Linked DNA regions of Sporomusa sphaeroides DSM 2875. Each later gene encodes a partner of the first gene's protein in a complex. Links are inferred from orthologs where the notes say so. Each region holds a gene or a part of one and is shown on either strand. Other genes may lie near its edges. The genes, in order: holB and dnaX.

Evidence for each region.
Region 2: the proteins of holB (region 1) and dnaX are in contact, whole or in part, in a cryo-EM structure (PDB 8GIZ), measured with the Escherichia coli proteins. The link is inferred for Sporomusa sphaeroides DSM 2875 from one-to-one orthologs.

What each region holds. Positions count from the first base shown.
Region 1 is NZ_CP146991.1:206,887-211,382, reverse strand. What follows is about bases 1,537-4,496. They hold holB (DNA polymerase III subunit delta'), read right to left. Parts: upstream 3,551-4,496; coding sequence 2,522-3,550; downstream 1,537-2,521. Other genes in these bases: SPSPH_RS00830 (dTMP kinase), read right to left, coding at 4,132-4,496; SPSPH_RS00835 (YaaR family protein), read right to left, coding at 3,550-3,996; SPSPH_RS00845 (PSP1 domain-containing protein), read right to left, coding at 1,741-2,550; SPSPH_RS00850 (tRNA1(Val) (adenine(37)-N6)-methyltransferase), read right to left, coding at 1,537-1,741. Outside these bases: SPSPH_RS00860 (AbrB/MazE/SpoVT family DNA-binding domain-containing protein), read left to right, coding at 1-118; rsmI (16S rRNA (cytidine(1402)-2'-O)-methyltransferase), read right to left, coding at 126-926; more of SPSPH_RS00850, read right to left, coding at 989-1,536. UniProt on the Escherichia coli protein: Part of the beta sliding clamp loading complex, which hydrolyzes ATP to load the beta clamp onto primed DNA to form the DNA replication pre-initiation complex.
Region 2 is NZ_CP146991.1:4,603,474-4,615,104, reverse strand. Bases 4,415-7,333 are described here. They hold dnaX (DNA polymerase III subunit gamma/tau), read left to right. Parts: upstream 4,415-4,966; coding sequence 4,967-6,700; downstream 6,701-7,333. Other genes in these bases: recR (recombination mediator RecR), read left to right, coding at 7,056-7,333; SPSPH_RS21210 (YbaB/EbfC family nucleoid-associated protein), read left to right, coding at 6,726-7,052. Also shown: SPSPH_RS21230 (efflux RND transporter permease subunit), read left to right, coding at 1-1,928; SPSPH_RS21225 (APC family permease), read left to right, coding at 2,342-4,189; more of recR, read left to right, coding at 7,334-7,649; SPSPH_RS21200 (DUF2508 family protein), read left to right, coding at 7,715-7,969; SPSPH_RS21195 (DUF2508 family protein), read left to right, coding at 8,169-8,462; SPSPH_RS21190 (pro-sigmaK processing inhibitor BofA family protein), read left to right, coding at 8,506-8,790; SPSPH_RS21185 (hypothetical protein), read left to right, coding at 8,925-9,608; SPSPH_RS21180 (hypothetical protein), read left to right, coding at 9,655-9,915; pruA (L-glutamate gamma-semialdehyde dehydrogenase), read right to left, coding at 10,050-11,631. UniProt on the Escherichia coli protein: Part of the beta sliding clamp loading complex, which hydrolyzes ATP to load the beta clamp onto primed DNA to form the DNA replication pre-initiation complex.

The DNA.
Region 1 (4,496 bases):
TCTCCGGAAATATGAACCGGCGTGCGTATTCTGCGGCAACGCTGCCGATGTAACCAATTTCAAAAACAAAAATGTCTGCAAAGACTGCCTGGATGCCATGGGCCAGCGGGCTGTATAACAGTCTCCTATAATACATCACTGTCCAGAACAGCCTGGTATACCTGACGTTTCGGTAAGCCTTTTTGCGACGCCACCTCACGGATGGCGTCTTTTTTATTTATCCCCCGTTCAATTAGCATCTGTACGGCTTGTATCACATCAAGACCAGCAAAGCTATCCGCCTCTGCCGCCACCACCTCATCGTCAGAAATCCCCGCCACAATCAATGTAAATTCCCCGCGTGGCTGATGTTCATTAAAATGTAAGCTAATGCTCCCCAGAGTACCCCGGACGAATTCTTCGAATTTCTTAGTCAGTTCTCTGGCGGCAACCGCCTGGCGATCGCCTAAGGCGGACTTAATTTCTTCTAGTGTGGCCTTCAGCCGGTGCGGCGATTCATAAAACACCAAAGTATACGGATGCCTGGCCAGCTTAGCAAGCAGTTCCCGCCGGTGCTTATTGGTCTTAGGCAAAAAGCCGACAAAGGTAAACAACGTAGTATCAAGCCCTGAGGCGATAAGAGCCGTTAACGCCGCGTTGGGCCCGGGCAGCGGTACAACCGGGATATTCTGCTCAATCGCCAAACGCACCAGATCAACGCCGGGATCAGAGATACCCGGCATACCGGCATCGCTGACCAGGGCAATGGTTTCTCCCTGCAGCAGGCGCCTCACAATCTCCGGTCCGCGTTCGGCCTTATTGTGTTCATGATAACTAATGAGCGGCACATGGATATCAAAATGGTTGAGCAGCTTGATCGTGTGCCTGGTATCTTCGGCGGCAACGGCTGCGGCTTCTTTTAATACCCGAACGGCCCGGAAGCTCATATCTTCCAGATTGCCGAGCGGTGTCGGGCATAGGTATAATGTACCTGGCTGATTCACAGCATTCACCTGTCCTGCCTGTTAAAATAGAGCTTCATAATATCTTCACTATAGTTCCCGTCAGCAGCATATACAATCAACGGCGGCAATACATCCAGCCCGGGCTTGGCGCCACGCACACCCTCGATCAGTACCATATTGGGCTTTTTATCCATTGCCGGATATACAAGCTGCAAGCGTTTGGGCTCAATACCGGCCTGGCACATCGCCAGCGAAATCTCGGCCAGCCGCTCAGGCAGATGCACCATGGCAAACCGTCCGCGGTACTTTACAAGATATTTGGCGGCAGCAACTACCTCGGCCAGATTTGCCGTCACTTCATGACGGGCCATGGCTACCCGGTCATTGGGACTTATGTAACCGCCCCCTACAGGACGGTAGGGAGGATTGGAAACAACCAGTTCACAGCCGCCACCGGGAAAAAAGTCCTTAATCCGGCGCAAGTCCCCCTGGATAATAGACAGCCTGTCCTCAAGCTGATTGAGACAGGCTGACCTTTGCGCCATATCGGCCATAACCGGATTTAGTTCCAGGCCGGTAACGGCTGCCGCCCCTCGCGCCAAGAGCAGCAAACCAATAACCCCTGTTCCTGCCCCCAGATCAACCGCCGTCCCGCCAGAGCGCAAGCTGGCAAAATGAGCCAGCAGTACAGCATCCAGGGAAAAACAGAACTGGTCAGGATGTTGAATCAATTTTAGATCATTAATAATAAGCTCATCCACCCGTTCACCGGGTTTCAGTTCAACCTCACTGGCCATTACTCTTTTTCCACTACCTCATCCCAGGGGATGATCAGGGTTTTACCTTCTGCCAGGCTAATCGTTGCTGTCCGTTTTTGTTGATTAATAGTAATTACCTTGCCTTCGCCCTCAACAGTAATCACCTCTTTGCCGACTGTCGGCGGCACAACCTTTTTGACGCAGCAGCCGGTATAGCAGTCATTCTCGTACTTCAGGCAGCACATCAATCGGCCGCAGATACCGGAAATCTTGGTGGGATTGAGCGATAAGTTCTGGTCTTTGGCCATGCGAATGGACACAGGCTCAAAATCTCCCAGAAAAGTGGCGCAGCACAACGAGCGGCCGCAGCAGCCAATACCATTCATTAACTTGGCTTCATCTCTTACGCCGATTTGCCGCAGTTCAATCCGGGTCCTGAACACACTGGCCAAATCCTTTACCAGCTCGCGAAAGTCGATACGCCCTTCAGCGGTAAAATAGAAAATAATCTTATTTACATCAAAAGTGTATTCTACATCAACCAGGTTCATGGGCAACCCATGGGCCTGAATTTTTTGTTCACAAATTTTAAAGGCTTCTTTTTCCTTTTTCCGGTTATCCTTAACCTTTTCCTGATCCTCAGGCGTAGCCTTGCGCAGCACCGGTTTCAGCGGAGCAACAATTTGATCGTCTGCCACTTCACGCGCGCCGATAACCACATCACCAAATTCAAGACCTCTTGCGGTTTCGACAATGGCATGCTCGCCGGCATGAATGTCAATACCGCCCGGATCAAAATAGTATATTTTACCCGCCTTTTTAAAGCGGACCCCAACTACTGTCAACATGATTTTCTCCTTTTTCCGGTAAATCTTTTAATTTTATGAGTAATTCTTCTAATGCCAGGCGGGTATTCGCATTGCTCCCAATGGCACGGATTGTATTCTTAACTACGGTCATAGCCGCTACGCATCGCCCTTCAGGCCAAGCCGCTGCCCAGCCGTCCAGTTGAGGTCTAAGGTCAATATTATACAGCAGCCGCGCGTTATGCCCACCGGCCACCAGCAGTACATCCCGGAGCAGATATAGAAAATATTCCAGTACAGTTATAATAGCCTTTGTTTCCAGACTGTCAAGCTTGGCCGTCTGCTCCCAGACAGCCATCATATCACGACTTTCGAGGCTGGCAAACAGGCCTGCCGCCATATCCCGCTGTGCCAAGCCGTCCGGAGCCAGCAGAGTGAGTGCTTTCCCCATCCGCCCGCCGCTCAGCCGGGCCGCTACCGCAGCCGCCTCCAGGCTGTAACCCTGGTGCACCAGAGCTTGCTCAAGGAGTGCTGCAGGCAACGGATAAAACTTAAGGTTGCGGCAACGGGACAGAATGGTCGGCAAAAGCGGTTTCGCCGTGCCTGCCACCAGGATAAAAACAAAGCCGGCCGGCGGCTCCTCCAGCAGCTTGAGCAAACTATTGGCGGCCTGAACTGTCATAAACTCGGCATCCTCGATCAGACAGAGCCTGCCCGGACTGACAGCCGGAGCCAGGGACGCAAAATGCTGCAATGCCCGGATCTGGTCAATTTTAATTGTCGCCCCCTCAGGCGCAACCAGGGTAAAGTCAGGATGCGCCTCTCTGCCGTACAGCACACAGGAGGAACAGTGCCCACACGGTTTTATGCCGCCGGCATTGCATAAAATTCCGGCAGCCATTATGCGGGCGGTCAACCCCTTACCGATACCTGACGGCCCGGTAAAGAGCAAGGCATGCGGTATCGCACCGCTGACCAGCATGGCTTTGAGTACCTGTACAGCGTCCTGGTGGCCAATGACTGCATCCCAATGCATAACCATCAGGTATACAGGTCAACCAACATACCGCGCACTGCGTCATGCTTGGCCATGATTGATAACTGCCGGTCCTGGCCTGCGCGTACGTCTTCTGCCATTTCCGCCAGTTTTTCATCAATCTGCCTGATGGTTGTAAACATCTTCTGGCGGCCATGACGATCCCAGCCGGTACGGGATTCCAGACTGTACATCCGGGCTACGGCTTCACCGATAAACTTCCGCACATTTTCCCGGTATGACTTAAGTTCACTATATGTTGGCATCTGTGATAACCGGCTGCCGCTTTCATCAATATCGGCCAGTAATGCTTGCAGACGCTCGGTTGACTGCTTTTCCTGCGTTTTTCGCAGGTCGGAGGCAAAATAGCCGCCTGCTTTTTCCGACTTGACGTTCTGCTCGCGGTCGCTCAACACCGGTTGGTTGCTCACACCAAAGGTATTTACTTTCATACTCATCTAATTTAATCCTCCTGCCCCGAAACTATACGGCAGATTACCTTCTTCTTATCCCTTAAATTATATATGGTTTCAATAAAATAATCAAATATTTGCCAAATATCCACCAAAAACAAAAGCAGGGCCTGATTAAGCCCTGCCGATCATCCTGTGAAGTTCCTGATAAATTTCCTCATGAATCTGTTCAATAGTTTTTATTTGGCCGCTATCGGTACAGTCCACCCTGTGCCAGCCAAAGGTTGCGGCAATATCACAGGCATTGGCAAAACAATAGGACAAGTAGTCACTGTCTTGTTCATGAATATCTTTGACATTGCCTGCTTTATTTTCCCGTCCGCGCATAAGTTCCCGGCTGACCGCCGGCGGCATTGCCAGAAAAAAAACCTTATCAGGAACCGGCAAACCGCATTTGGTAAATTCAAAATCCCCTAACCATTCCAGATAACGTTCTTTCTCAGCCTTGTCTTTGATTTTGGCTGCCTGATGAATCATAT
Region 2 (11,631 bases), 4.4 Mb from region 1 along the record:
TTAACACCATGTCACTGTTGGCGCTGTCGTTGGCGGTTGGCTTGTTGATTGACGATGCCATCGTCGTTATTGAAAATATTGTGCGCCATCTCGAAATGGGTAAAGACAAAATGACGGCTGCGCTGGAGGGAACAGCCGAAATCGGGCTGGCGGTTATGGCCACTACCTTTACCCTGGTGGCGGTATTCCTGCCGGTGGGCATGATGAGCGGTATTGTCGGTCAGTTCTTTAAAGAGTTCGGTATTACCGTGGCAGCCAGTGTGTTGGTTTCCTTATTTGTGGCCTTTACCTTAACACCCATGCTGTCGTCTAAATATTTGAATCACGCGTCCATTAAGGGTACCGGTAAATTAAGCCAGGCCTGGCTGACCTGGAATGGGAAATTTGACGAATTAACCGCCAAATATGGTGAGTTTTTGCGTCAGGCTCTGGGTCACCGCGGCAAAGTGCTGCTGGCAGCGGCAGTTCTATTTGTCGGCAGCCTGCTGCTCACACCGCTGCTGGGTACAACCTTTGTGCCGGATGCCGATAACGGGGAATTTACCGTAACGGCTACTGTCGATCCGGGAATGAGTGTGGCTGCCGTAGGTGATATGGCTGATGCCATGTCGCAAATTATCGGCGCCATTCCTGAAGTTGAAATGACCTATAGTGTGGCTAATACCAGAGAGATTAGTATTTTTAGCCAGCTTGTGCCGAAAAGTGAACGCAGTATCAGCGATAACGAAATTATTGCCGGCCTGCGTCAACAGCTCAAGGATATTCCCGGTGCCGATATCAGTGTCATGAAACAGTCAGGCCTGTCAGGCGGCAAACCGGTGTCGCTGGTTATTCAGGGGCAGTCGCTGGATACCCTGGCGATGATTGCCGAGCAGGTACAGCAAGCGGTTGCCGGCATTCCGGGAGCCGTCGAAGTATCGTCAAGCTATGAACCCGGCAACCCTGACGCCCAATTCATCGTGAATCGTGACCGGGCGGCTGACTTGGGTATTTCGTCAGCCAGCATTGCCGATACCTTGCAGACCATGTTTAACGGTAAGGTTGTTACCCAGTACAAGGACGGTGACGACTCACATGATGTCAGGGTCATTTTAGATCCGGAAGAGCGGCGCAGTTTGGGCAATGTCAACAAGGTATACCTGTCAGGAACGGCGCGCGATGAGGCCGGCCAGGCCGTCATGGTGCCGGTGTCACAGGTGACTGACACTGTCTATGCCACCAGTCCGGCCCAAATCAAACGTTATGACAATCAGCAGCAAATTACCATTTCGGCTAACTTAAGCGGAATCACTTTGGGCGAATTTAACTCTGCGTTTGAGAAAAAAGCGGCTGAAATTGATATGCCGGAAGGCTATCAATTTGTGGCTACCGGTCAGACGGAATCCATGAATGACGTTTTTAGCAGCATGGTCCTGGCGCTGGGCATGGCAGTGTTGTTTATCTTCTTTGTCCTGGCAGCCCAGTTTGAAAGCTACCTTGATCCTTTTTCCATTATGCTGGCCTTGCCGTTAGCCATAATCGGTGCCATCATCGGCCTGCTGGTTATGGGCAGTGAACTCAGTATGATGTCCCTCATCGGTATTATTATGCTGATGGGCTTGGTTACCAAGAACGCCATCCTGCTGGTGGATTTCGCCAAACAGCGTCGTGAACAAGGCGTGGAACGCAACCAGGCCTTAGTCGAAGCAGCCATCCAGCGGATGCGCCCGATTATCATGACAACCGCGGCAATGATTTTCGGTATGCTGCCGCTGGCGTTAGGAATCGGGCCGGGCGCTGAAGCCCGGGCACCGATGGCTCATGCCATTATCGGCGGTCTGGTGACTTCGACCATTCTCACCCTGGTGGTAGTGCCGGTAGTGTACACGGTATTTGACGATATTCAACAAGGAAAGTTTAGTTTGAAGAAAGTATTCAGGAAAGCATAAGTATGGAGAAATCCCTGCCGTTCTTTACCGGAACGGCAGGGATATTTTTCGTATATCAACCGTAATGAAAGACCGAGTGCGAGGGCGGAAAATAGCGTGCTGTTGCGAGCCGTCAAGCCTATTGTGTTCTGTGCCTATAGGCAGCGATAAGCAGGCATAAGCCAAGTGTAGCAGGACTTTATGTTTGATTAGAAAAGCAGTAAGATAACAATGCATACACAATATAAGGCCGAGTTCCGTAATGGAAGCGGAGGAACCACTTTTGGGGTTAATTTTGTCCTTGTGACAAAAGGGATGTTTTCTCTTGTCATCCTACCCGTCAGCTAACTTCGCAGGCCAAAGCAAGGGGTCGAAAGGCCGTCAGGTCTTTTTCTTATGCCCAAAAATCGAATAATGAAACTGGAGGCGCTGGTATGATGCGCGAATTTCGCCGATTACTTATCGGCAAGCCCCTTCACAACCGGGAATTGGCTCATGAAAAACTTCCCAAGTGGAAAGCCTTATCCATCTTTTCCTCTGATGCGTTATCGTCGGTGGCTTACGGGCCGGAACAAATTATGCTTACCCTGGTGGCTGTTCCGGGTATTATTGCCTATGGCTTTATGGCGCCGGTGGCGCTCTCCATTCTGTTACTGCTGGGCATCGTGGTTTTGTCCTATGTGCAGGTCGCGAAGGCTAATCCCGGCGGGGGCGGGGCCTACTCTGTGGCCAAAAAAAACCTGGGAGAAATGCCGGCGTTGGTGGCTGCCGGTTCGGTATTTGCCGATTATGTGCTGACAGCCGCTGTAAGTGTCTCAGCCGGTACGGCGGCCATTGTTTCCGCTCTGCCTGACCTGGCCGGGCACGAAGTGACCCTGGATGTAATGGTGCTCTTTGGTTTGCTGATGCTGGTGAATCTGCGCGGTGTCCGGGAATCGTCCAATGCCTTTGTTATACCCACCTACGCCTTTTTATTCGGCGTAATTGCTTTAATTGCAACAGGTGTCTGGAAAGCCTTCACCGGCGCACCCTATCTGTTGCCGCCGGAGTCTTTGGCCCGTCAGCAACTGGACTGGGCCATGCTGTTTGTCATCTTACGGGCTTTCGCCAATGGCTGCAGCTCTATGACCGGGGTTGAGGCTATTGCTGACAGTGTGCCGATGTTCAAACAGCCTGAGGCCCGCAACGCAACGGTTACCACCTATTGGATGGCCGGTATCCTGAGCTTTATGTTCCTGGGTATCACCTATCTTGTTATGCACTATCATATCCTGCCTGTTGCCGAAGTAACCGCCATGTCGCAACTGGCTGAGCAAATTTTCGGCCGTTCGGCAGCGTATTACTATATTCAATTCACGACCATGCTGGTATTATATCTGGCCGCCAATACCGCCTACAACGGGTTGCCGATGCTGTTGGCTATTGTCGCCAGAGATGGCTATCTGCCGCGTTATCTGTCAACCCGCGGTGAACGGTTAACCTTTTCTAACGGGATTATCCTGCTCACCCTTGCCGCTGCGTTATTGATTATCGCTTTTCAGGGAGATACCGAGCACCTGATTTCCTTGTATGCTATTGGTGTTTTTATTTCCTTTACCATTGCGCAGGCCAGTATGGTGGTGCACTGGTACCGGCAGCGGGGTAAGGGCTGGCAGGTCCGGGCCTTCCTCAACGGTCTTGGCGCTGCCGTCACCGGTTTGGTGGTTCTGATTATTACGGTAACGAAATTCCTTTATGGAGCCTGGGTTGTGCTTGTTTTCATTCCCATCATGATTTATATATTTAAAGCCATCCGGGGACATTATAATACCATGTCGGAGCAATTGCACCTGCCGGAAGCATGTTATGAAAGAGGTGCGGCCACCTTTCCCAAAGGCAAACACACCGTTATTGTGCCTGTATCCAGTCCCACCCGTGTTGTGTATGAGACCATCAAATATGCCAAAATGATCGGTGATGATATCCTGGCCGTTCATGTATCTGACAATGATGAACTGACCAAAAAGGTTATAGAAAAATGGAAGCTGTGGGACCCTGGTGTGGAATTGGTGGTTATTCGTTCGCCGTACCGGCTGTTAATGCGCCCGCTCTTGCATTTTATTGAAAAAAGATGCCGGGAGAAGGGGCCGAATGATTATATCACCGTCATTATTCCGGAGTTTGAAACCAGGAAAGCATGGCACCGGTTATTGCACAACCAGACCGGCTGGTTTTTGCGCAATACTCTTATTTGGAAAGAAAATGTCATTGTAACCACAGTGCCGTATCATTTGACAAAATAACCGGGACGGACCTTCCGGGATCACACCCGGGAGGTCCGGCACCGGTATCTGTCAGATAACACTGCGCTGCCGGCGCCTCAGTACTATTGCCGGCTGTAAGGCCGCAGCAGCGGTTTTTCTTTACTCAAAAACTTGACAAGCCTTTTGGTACTCGGTATAATTAAGCAGTATCAATTGGCTGCCGGTTTGTCTGGTGATATTGCCGGGCTTGCAATATTTACCGCTTGCATTGATTTAAAAAATAAGATATAATAAGTTTCTGTTGAGAGCACTTGGAGAGATGTCCGAGCGGTTGAAGGAGCACGCCTGGAAAGCGTGTGTACGGGAAACTGTACCGAGGGTTCGAATCCCTCTCTCTCCGCCATAAAATTCAAGGCCGGTATACGGCTTTTTGTTTTCTAGGCCGGACTGTAGCAGTGCCGGGTCTTACGCAATAGGAACTCATGAATCGCGTCAGGTCCGGAAGGAAGCAGCGCTAAGTGATACTTCTTATGTGCCGTAAGGGTGCCTGGTATCTGCTGTGGTCCGTCGTGGGAAACAAGGCCGTATGGTACGCGGAAGCAATATAATATATCTATTGAAAGTAGCCAATGAGGGCTGCTTTTTTGTTATATGGCAAACTGCACACCCGCCTGCGCCTGCCAGATTCTTTAACGTAGGATATACATACGGTGGCGGATAAATTATTTTCTTGAAAAAGGGAAATATTTTAGTAATGTTGAATATAAATGAAACTTGCATTATCTAATGTCTTAGCGGGGTAAAGGAGGTATGGGCGTGGCTTATGTGGCTTTATACCGCAAATGGCGGCCGCAGGATTTTGATTCCTTAGTCGGTCAGGAGCATATTAGTACTACCTTGAAGAATGCCATTGCCACCGGCAAGATTGCTCATGCCTATCTGTTTTCCGGTCCGCGTGGTACAGGAAAAACCAGTACGGCCAAAATTCTGGCAAAATCACTCAATTGTGAACATGGTCCCAGCGTCAATCCCTGCAACCACTGTTCCAACTGTGATAAAATTACTGCCGGTACTTCCATGGACGTATTTGAAGTGGACGCAGCTTCCAACCGGGGCATTGACGAGATTCGCGATTTGAGGGAAACCGTTAAGTTTGCGCCGGTAGACGGGCGTTATAAGGTGTATATTATCGACGAAGTGCATATGCTGACAACAGAGGCTTTTAACGCCCTCTTAAAAACCCTGGAGGAACCGCCGGCCCATGTGGTATTTGTGCTGGCAACCACCGAACCGCATAAGATTCCGGCCACCATCCATTCGCGCTGCCAGCGTTATGACTTCCGGCGGATTAACGCCAGGGAAATTGAGGAGCGGCTGAGTATGGTGGCAGAACAGAGCGGCCTCAAGGCTGCTCCGGATGCACTCAGGCTTATTGCCATTCAAGCCGAGGGCGGTATGCGGGATGCGCTCAGTATTTTGGACCAATGCGCTGCTTTGGATGACGGCAGCGTGATAACAGCCGCCCATGTGCGCCAGCTATTAGGCTTGATTGGTCATGAGTGGGTGTGGCAGTTAACCGACGCTGTGGCTGAACGGGATGCGCACAGCGTACTGGTGAAACTTGACGAACTTATTAATCTAGGGAAAGATATTCGCCAACTGCTTGTGGAGCTGGCGCTGCATGCCCGGAGTCTGATGCTGTATAAAGCTGCTCCTGCTATAGATACTATTGAAGTATACAGTGATGATAAAGCTGTGCTTGCCGCCCAGAGTGCCAAGTTCAGCCATCAGGAACTGGTAGCCGTGCTGGAAGTGCTGCATCATGCCGCTAATGAAGCAAAATGGGCGGCTGAGCCGCGTATTGTGGTGGAAATGGCGCTGATTACGTTGTGCCGCAGGGCGGCAAAGAGCGATATGGCCGCACTCTTAGAGCGGGTTGCTGCGCTTGAAGCCAGACTTGCCGGCAATCCGGCAGGGGCTGCCGTCAGTATGGCTAAAACGGAGGCTCCCGCAGCGGAACCGCCGCCGTCAGTGCCGCGGGTGCAGTCACCTGTAACACCCATGCCGCCGCGGCCGCAGCCAGAACCGCAAACGCCGCTCAGTCCTCCGGCACCACCGCCAGCCAATCCGTCTGTTTCGGCTCCGCCGGAACCGTCAGGCGGCAGCGTTGGCGGCGATCTGAATGAGATATGGTCGGCTGTGCTCAAAGAACTCATGACCAGCGGCAAGCGGTCGGTACATGCTTGTGTGATGCAAGGACGCTTGACAGGGCTTACCGCTACTCAGGCCACAGTGCACTTTACGGCAACCTTTCCCAAGGAACGCACCGAGAAGGACGATTACCGGACTATTGTGGAAAAAATCCTGGCTCACATTACCGGACATCAGGTAAAATTAATGTGCTCACTGGGGACAGATACGCCGCCGGCCAAACCGGCTGCGCCGAAGCCGGCGGTGGCAGCCGCTCCCCCTGATCCAGGGATGGAGCATCCTGCGGTTAAGCAGGCCCAGATGATGTTTGGTGGCAAAGTAATTAAGATAGAGGAATAAAAATTAGTGTTAGGAGGCTGATAACATGTTTGGAAATATGGGAAACATGGCAGGAATGATGAAAAAGGTGCAAAAGCTTCAGGCCGATATGGGTAAACTGCAAGAGGAGCTTAAAGCCCGTACTATTGAGGTATCTACCGGTGGCGGGGCAGTAAAAGTAGTGGTTACCGGCGAAAAGAAAATTCAGTCGGTAAAGATCGCACCGTCGGCGGTTGACCCGGAAGATGTGGAAATGCTGGAAGACCTGGTGGCTGCTGCAGTCAATGAGGCTATGAACAAAGTGGATGATATGATGTCCCAGGAAATGGGCAAACTGACCGGCGGTCTCAACCTGCCGCCGGGAATGTTTTAATCCATGGCCTATATTGCGCCAATTGCCAGGCTGGTGGAGCATTTCCGCCGCCTGCCTGGCATTGGGCCTAAATCTGCGGTTCGCCTTGCCTATTATGTGATTAAAATGGATAATAGTCAGGCATCGGCTTTGGCTGAGGCCATTATTTATGCCAAGGAGCGGGTTGGCTATTGTTCGATCTGTTTTGATTTAACTGATAGCGATCCCTGCCAGACCTGCCGGTCTGAGGGGCGGGATCAAACCGTTGTCTGTGTGGTGGAAGATCCCAAAGACGTGACAGCCATGGAGCGTACCCGTGAATTTAAGGGCCTGTATCATGTATTGCACGGCTCGTTGTCCCCGCTGGAGGGTATTGGCCCTGACGACATCAGGATTAAAGAATTGCTGGACCGGGTCAGGCTGGGAGTGCAGGAAGTTATTATGGCTACCAACCCGAATGTTGAAGGTGAAGCTACGGCTATGTATATTGCCAAATTGCTGAAACCGCTGGGGGTCAAAGTGACTCGCATCGCCCACGGCTTGCCGGTAGGCGGTGACCTGGAATATGCCGATGAGGTGACCTTGTCCAAAGCACTGGAAAACCGGCGAGAAATGTAGTGCAATTTGGTGTATGATTTATCCCGCCTGTTTATGGGAATACTGTAAGCAGGAGGGCGATATGCATGAAAACAAAGTTAACCAATTTAGCCAAGGGTGTATTGTCAGAGCGCGTACCGGAGGCTAAATACCCGTCCTTGATGCAGCAGCTTGAGGAAGCGAGAAAAGAATGGCTGAATGCCCAAAACTACTATAACAATGTATCTGATACCGATTTGGTGGATTATGCCGCTTATCTTATTCAAGCCTCCGAAAAAAAATATAATTATCTCTTAAAACGCGCGCGCCATGAAGGCCTTGAGTATTCGCCATTTAACTAAAAATCACAAGCTAAAGCTAAAATACCGGAATATGTCCGGTATTTTTATTTTGGGCACAAGACCGGGCACGGACAGCTGTGTTTTCTTTATTCCATCGGCTTCCACCTTCGCCAGCGGCTCGGTGCAAGCCGTGTTTTCTTTATCATTATTTTGGACTGGCCAACATATATTGTTGTAAGTATTTATGTTGGAGGGATAAATGATGGCTGCATGGCAAAAAGTACTGGAACTGTTCCATAGCGAGCCTGCTAGCGCTAAAAAGCAGATCAGCCTGCCGGAAATAGTGGATCAATCGCGACGTGACTGGTTATATGCCCAAAGTTGCTATAAGACAGTAAGTGACCCGGATTTAGTTGACTATTTTTCTTTTCTCATCAAGGCTTATGAGCGCAGATATGTGTATTTGCTTAGAAAAGCACGGGATGAAGGTATCTGCTGCCCGGGTATTATCTCGGGAATTCAGGATGAGACAACTGTACGCAAAGTGTTTTAGCGTGGTAAAATAGAGAAAAGCAGGTTGGAAGGAGGGAGAAGCTATGCCGTTTTTACCGGCAGGTTTAGAATTTAATGTTGTTGTGGCCTACGCATTTGGGATTATTTTAATATATCTTATTGGCCGTATGTTTTTAATGCCTATAAAGCTGGTATGTAAGCTGATATATAATGGTTTAGTAGGCGGCGTCATGTTATGGGCTGTTAATTTTGTCGGTGCCTATGTCGGATTTACTATCGGCATCAACCCGATTACGGCGCTTATTGCCGGTTTTTTAGGATTGCCGGGAGTTGTTTTATTGATTTTGTTTAAAATATTTATTAATTAGTGACAATGCTGTGCCGCTGGCGCTTAACCTCCGCCTAGGATAACGGCTGTTTGTGCCTCAGTAATGGTGACGGTGGTAAGGACTGAGCCGGATATTTTTCTTAAATATGTGGACAAGGAGTGGAGCACCTGGATATGGTAAAAGATACGCAGCAGGTTGAACCAATTATTGAAGCCTATGTGGGGGAATATGCCAGCGGTAAAAGTGAAAACGCCGTAAACCGGGCTATTTATTTACGCAAGCAGGGGTTGCCGGTAACTATTGTCGATTTGGATACTGTGGAGCCATGCTATACGCTGCGCCCCATAAAGCAGGAGCTGGAAGAACTGGGCATGGAGGTTGTTGCCTGGGAGACCCGGGATACTACCGGTCTGGGGGAAGCCGGCAATGTTATTAAGGCTTCGATGCGCTGGGTGCTCAGACGCAAAGGCAATATCATTATGGATGTTGGTTATGGCGTGCATGGTGCCAGGATTTTTAACCTGGTGGAAGGCGCCTTTGAGAATCCGTATCTTAAAATCATTGCTGTGCTGAATATGTCGCGCCCTTTCACTTCAACGGTAGATAATATTTTGGAATATGTTGCGACTCTGGGCCGGGTGGATGCTGTGCTCAACAACACCCACATGGCGGAAGAGACCACTGTCCAGCTTGTGCAGCGCGGTGCTGAAGGCGTGACTGAAGCGGCAAAACGCCTTGGCGTACCGGTGGTAGCCACTTCGGCGGTAACTGAAATTGCCGATCAGATTGGACCGGTTGATTGCATGGGTAATCCGGTCTGGAAGCTGGAACGGATTATGCCGCGCACATTTTGGTAAGCATTCCGGCATTCGCTCATATAATAACCCAAGAGGGGGTGCCAGTATGCTTCAACCAGACTTTCAGGATGTTTTAGAAACGTTTGTTTTTACCAATTTGCCTGCGCTAATGAATCCAGCGGCTACTGTTGTTGTCACAACTACTCCGGAAACCACTGCTCCCAGTACTGACATCATTGTGATTTCACCGGAACTTTTGACCACGCTAAGAACCTATGTATTTAATAATTTTTCGGAATTTAATTTAGCGCCCGATATTCAGGATATTGTAAGACAGTTTTTTACGCTGAACAACTCGATAAGTTAGAAAACCGCTACTAACTGATTTTAGGTGCCGGTTGTAGAAGACGGAGCCAGGCTTCTGTCATCGGATAAGCAAAAAACCATCCGAAAAGGATGGTTTTTTGCTGTTTACTATAGCGGAAAGTGGAGTAAGCGGGATTATTTTTCAATCATATAGGGATAGTTAACAACTGTACGGGGAACCAATGTCTCTTTAATGGAACGTTGATTCATCCAGCGGTACAGGTTGATGGCACTGCCGGCTTTATCATTTGTGCCTGAACTGCGGCTGCCGCCGAAGGGCTGTTGTCCGACAACGGCACCGGTGGGCTTGTCGTTGATATAGAAGTTGCCGGCTGCATGATCCAGGGCTTTTGCTATTTTAATAATGGCGGCTCTGTCCTGGGCAAATACAGCGCCTGTCAAAGCATAGCTGGTGGCGGTATCGCAGGCTGTTAAGGTTTCATCCAATTTGTCGTTCGGATATACATAGATGGTCATAACAGGTCCGAAAATTTCTTCTACCATTGTCTTGAAGGTGGGTGTTTTGGCTACGATCACGGTAGGCTCGACAAAGTAGCCGACACTGTCATCGCAATCGCCGCCCATGATAATCTCGGCATCAGGGGACTCTTTGACATAATCGATATAATTCTTGATATTCTGGAAGGATTTCTTGTCAATAACAGCATTTACGAGATTGGTAAAGTCGCAGACATCACCCATCTTAAGCTTGCTGATTTCTGTTTCCAGGCGTGTTTTTACCTCAGGCCACAGGCTTTCCGGGATATAGGCACGGGAGGCTGCCGAGCATTTTTGTCCTTGATACTCAAAGGCACCAAGCACGATATTGCAGGTAAGGGCTTCCACATCTGCCGATTCATGGGCAAAGATAAAGTCCTTGCCGCCTGTCTCGCCAACAAGCCGGGGATAGGTAACATAGTTATCAATATTTTGGCTGACTTGTTTCCAAATATCATTGAAGACGCCGGTAGAACCGGTGAAATGGAAACCAGCCATCTTAGGATGGGGAACGACAACCTTGCCGAAATCAACACCCCTGCAAGGTACGAAGTTGATAACCCCTGCAGGTAAACCAGCCTCCAGCAGGATTTGCATGAAATAGTAATTAGCAAGTACGGCGGTCGATGAAGGCTTCCATAGAACGGTATTGCCGCACATCGCCGGAGCTGTGCACAGATTGCCGCCGATGGCTGCAAAGTTAAACGGTGTGATTGCGGCAACAAACCCGTCAAGGGCCCGGTATTCTACCCGGTTCCAGACACCATCGCTGTTATTGGGTTGCTGCTTGTATATTTCCTGGGTGAAATATATGTTGAACCGGAGAAAATCAGCCAATTCACAAATAACATCAATTTCCGATTGGAAGGTATTCTTGCTTTGACCAAGCATGCAGGAAGCCGATAATTTTGCCCGGTATTTTCCTGTCAGTAAATCGGCTGCTTTTAAGAAAATAGTAGCGCGATGCTCCCACGGCATGTTTTCCCATTCTGCTCTGGCTGCTTCTGCCGCTTCGATGGCCATCAGCAGTTCTTTTTCACCGGCTATATAATATTGACCAAGTACTTGGTTGTGATTATGGGGGCAAATTATGTTTGCCTTGTGCTCTGTGCGGACCTCCTTACCACCGATAATAAGTGGTATTTCAACCGGGTTTGCTAACTGTCTGGCAAGCTCTGCCTTTAACGCAGCCTTTTCCGGTGAGTCCGGCAGGTAGCTT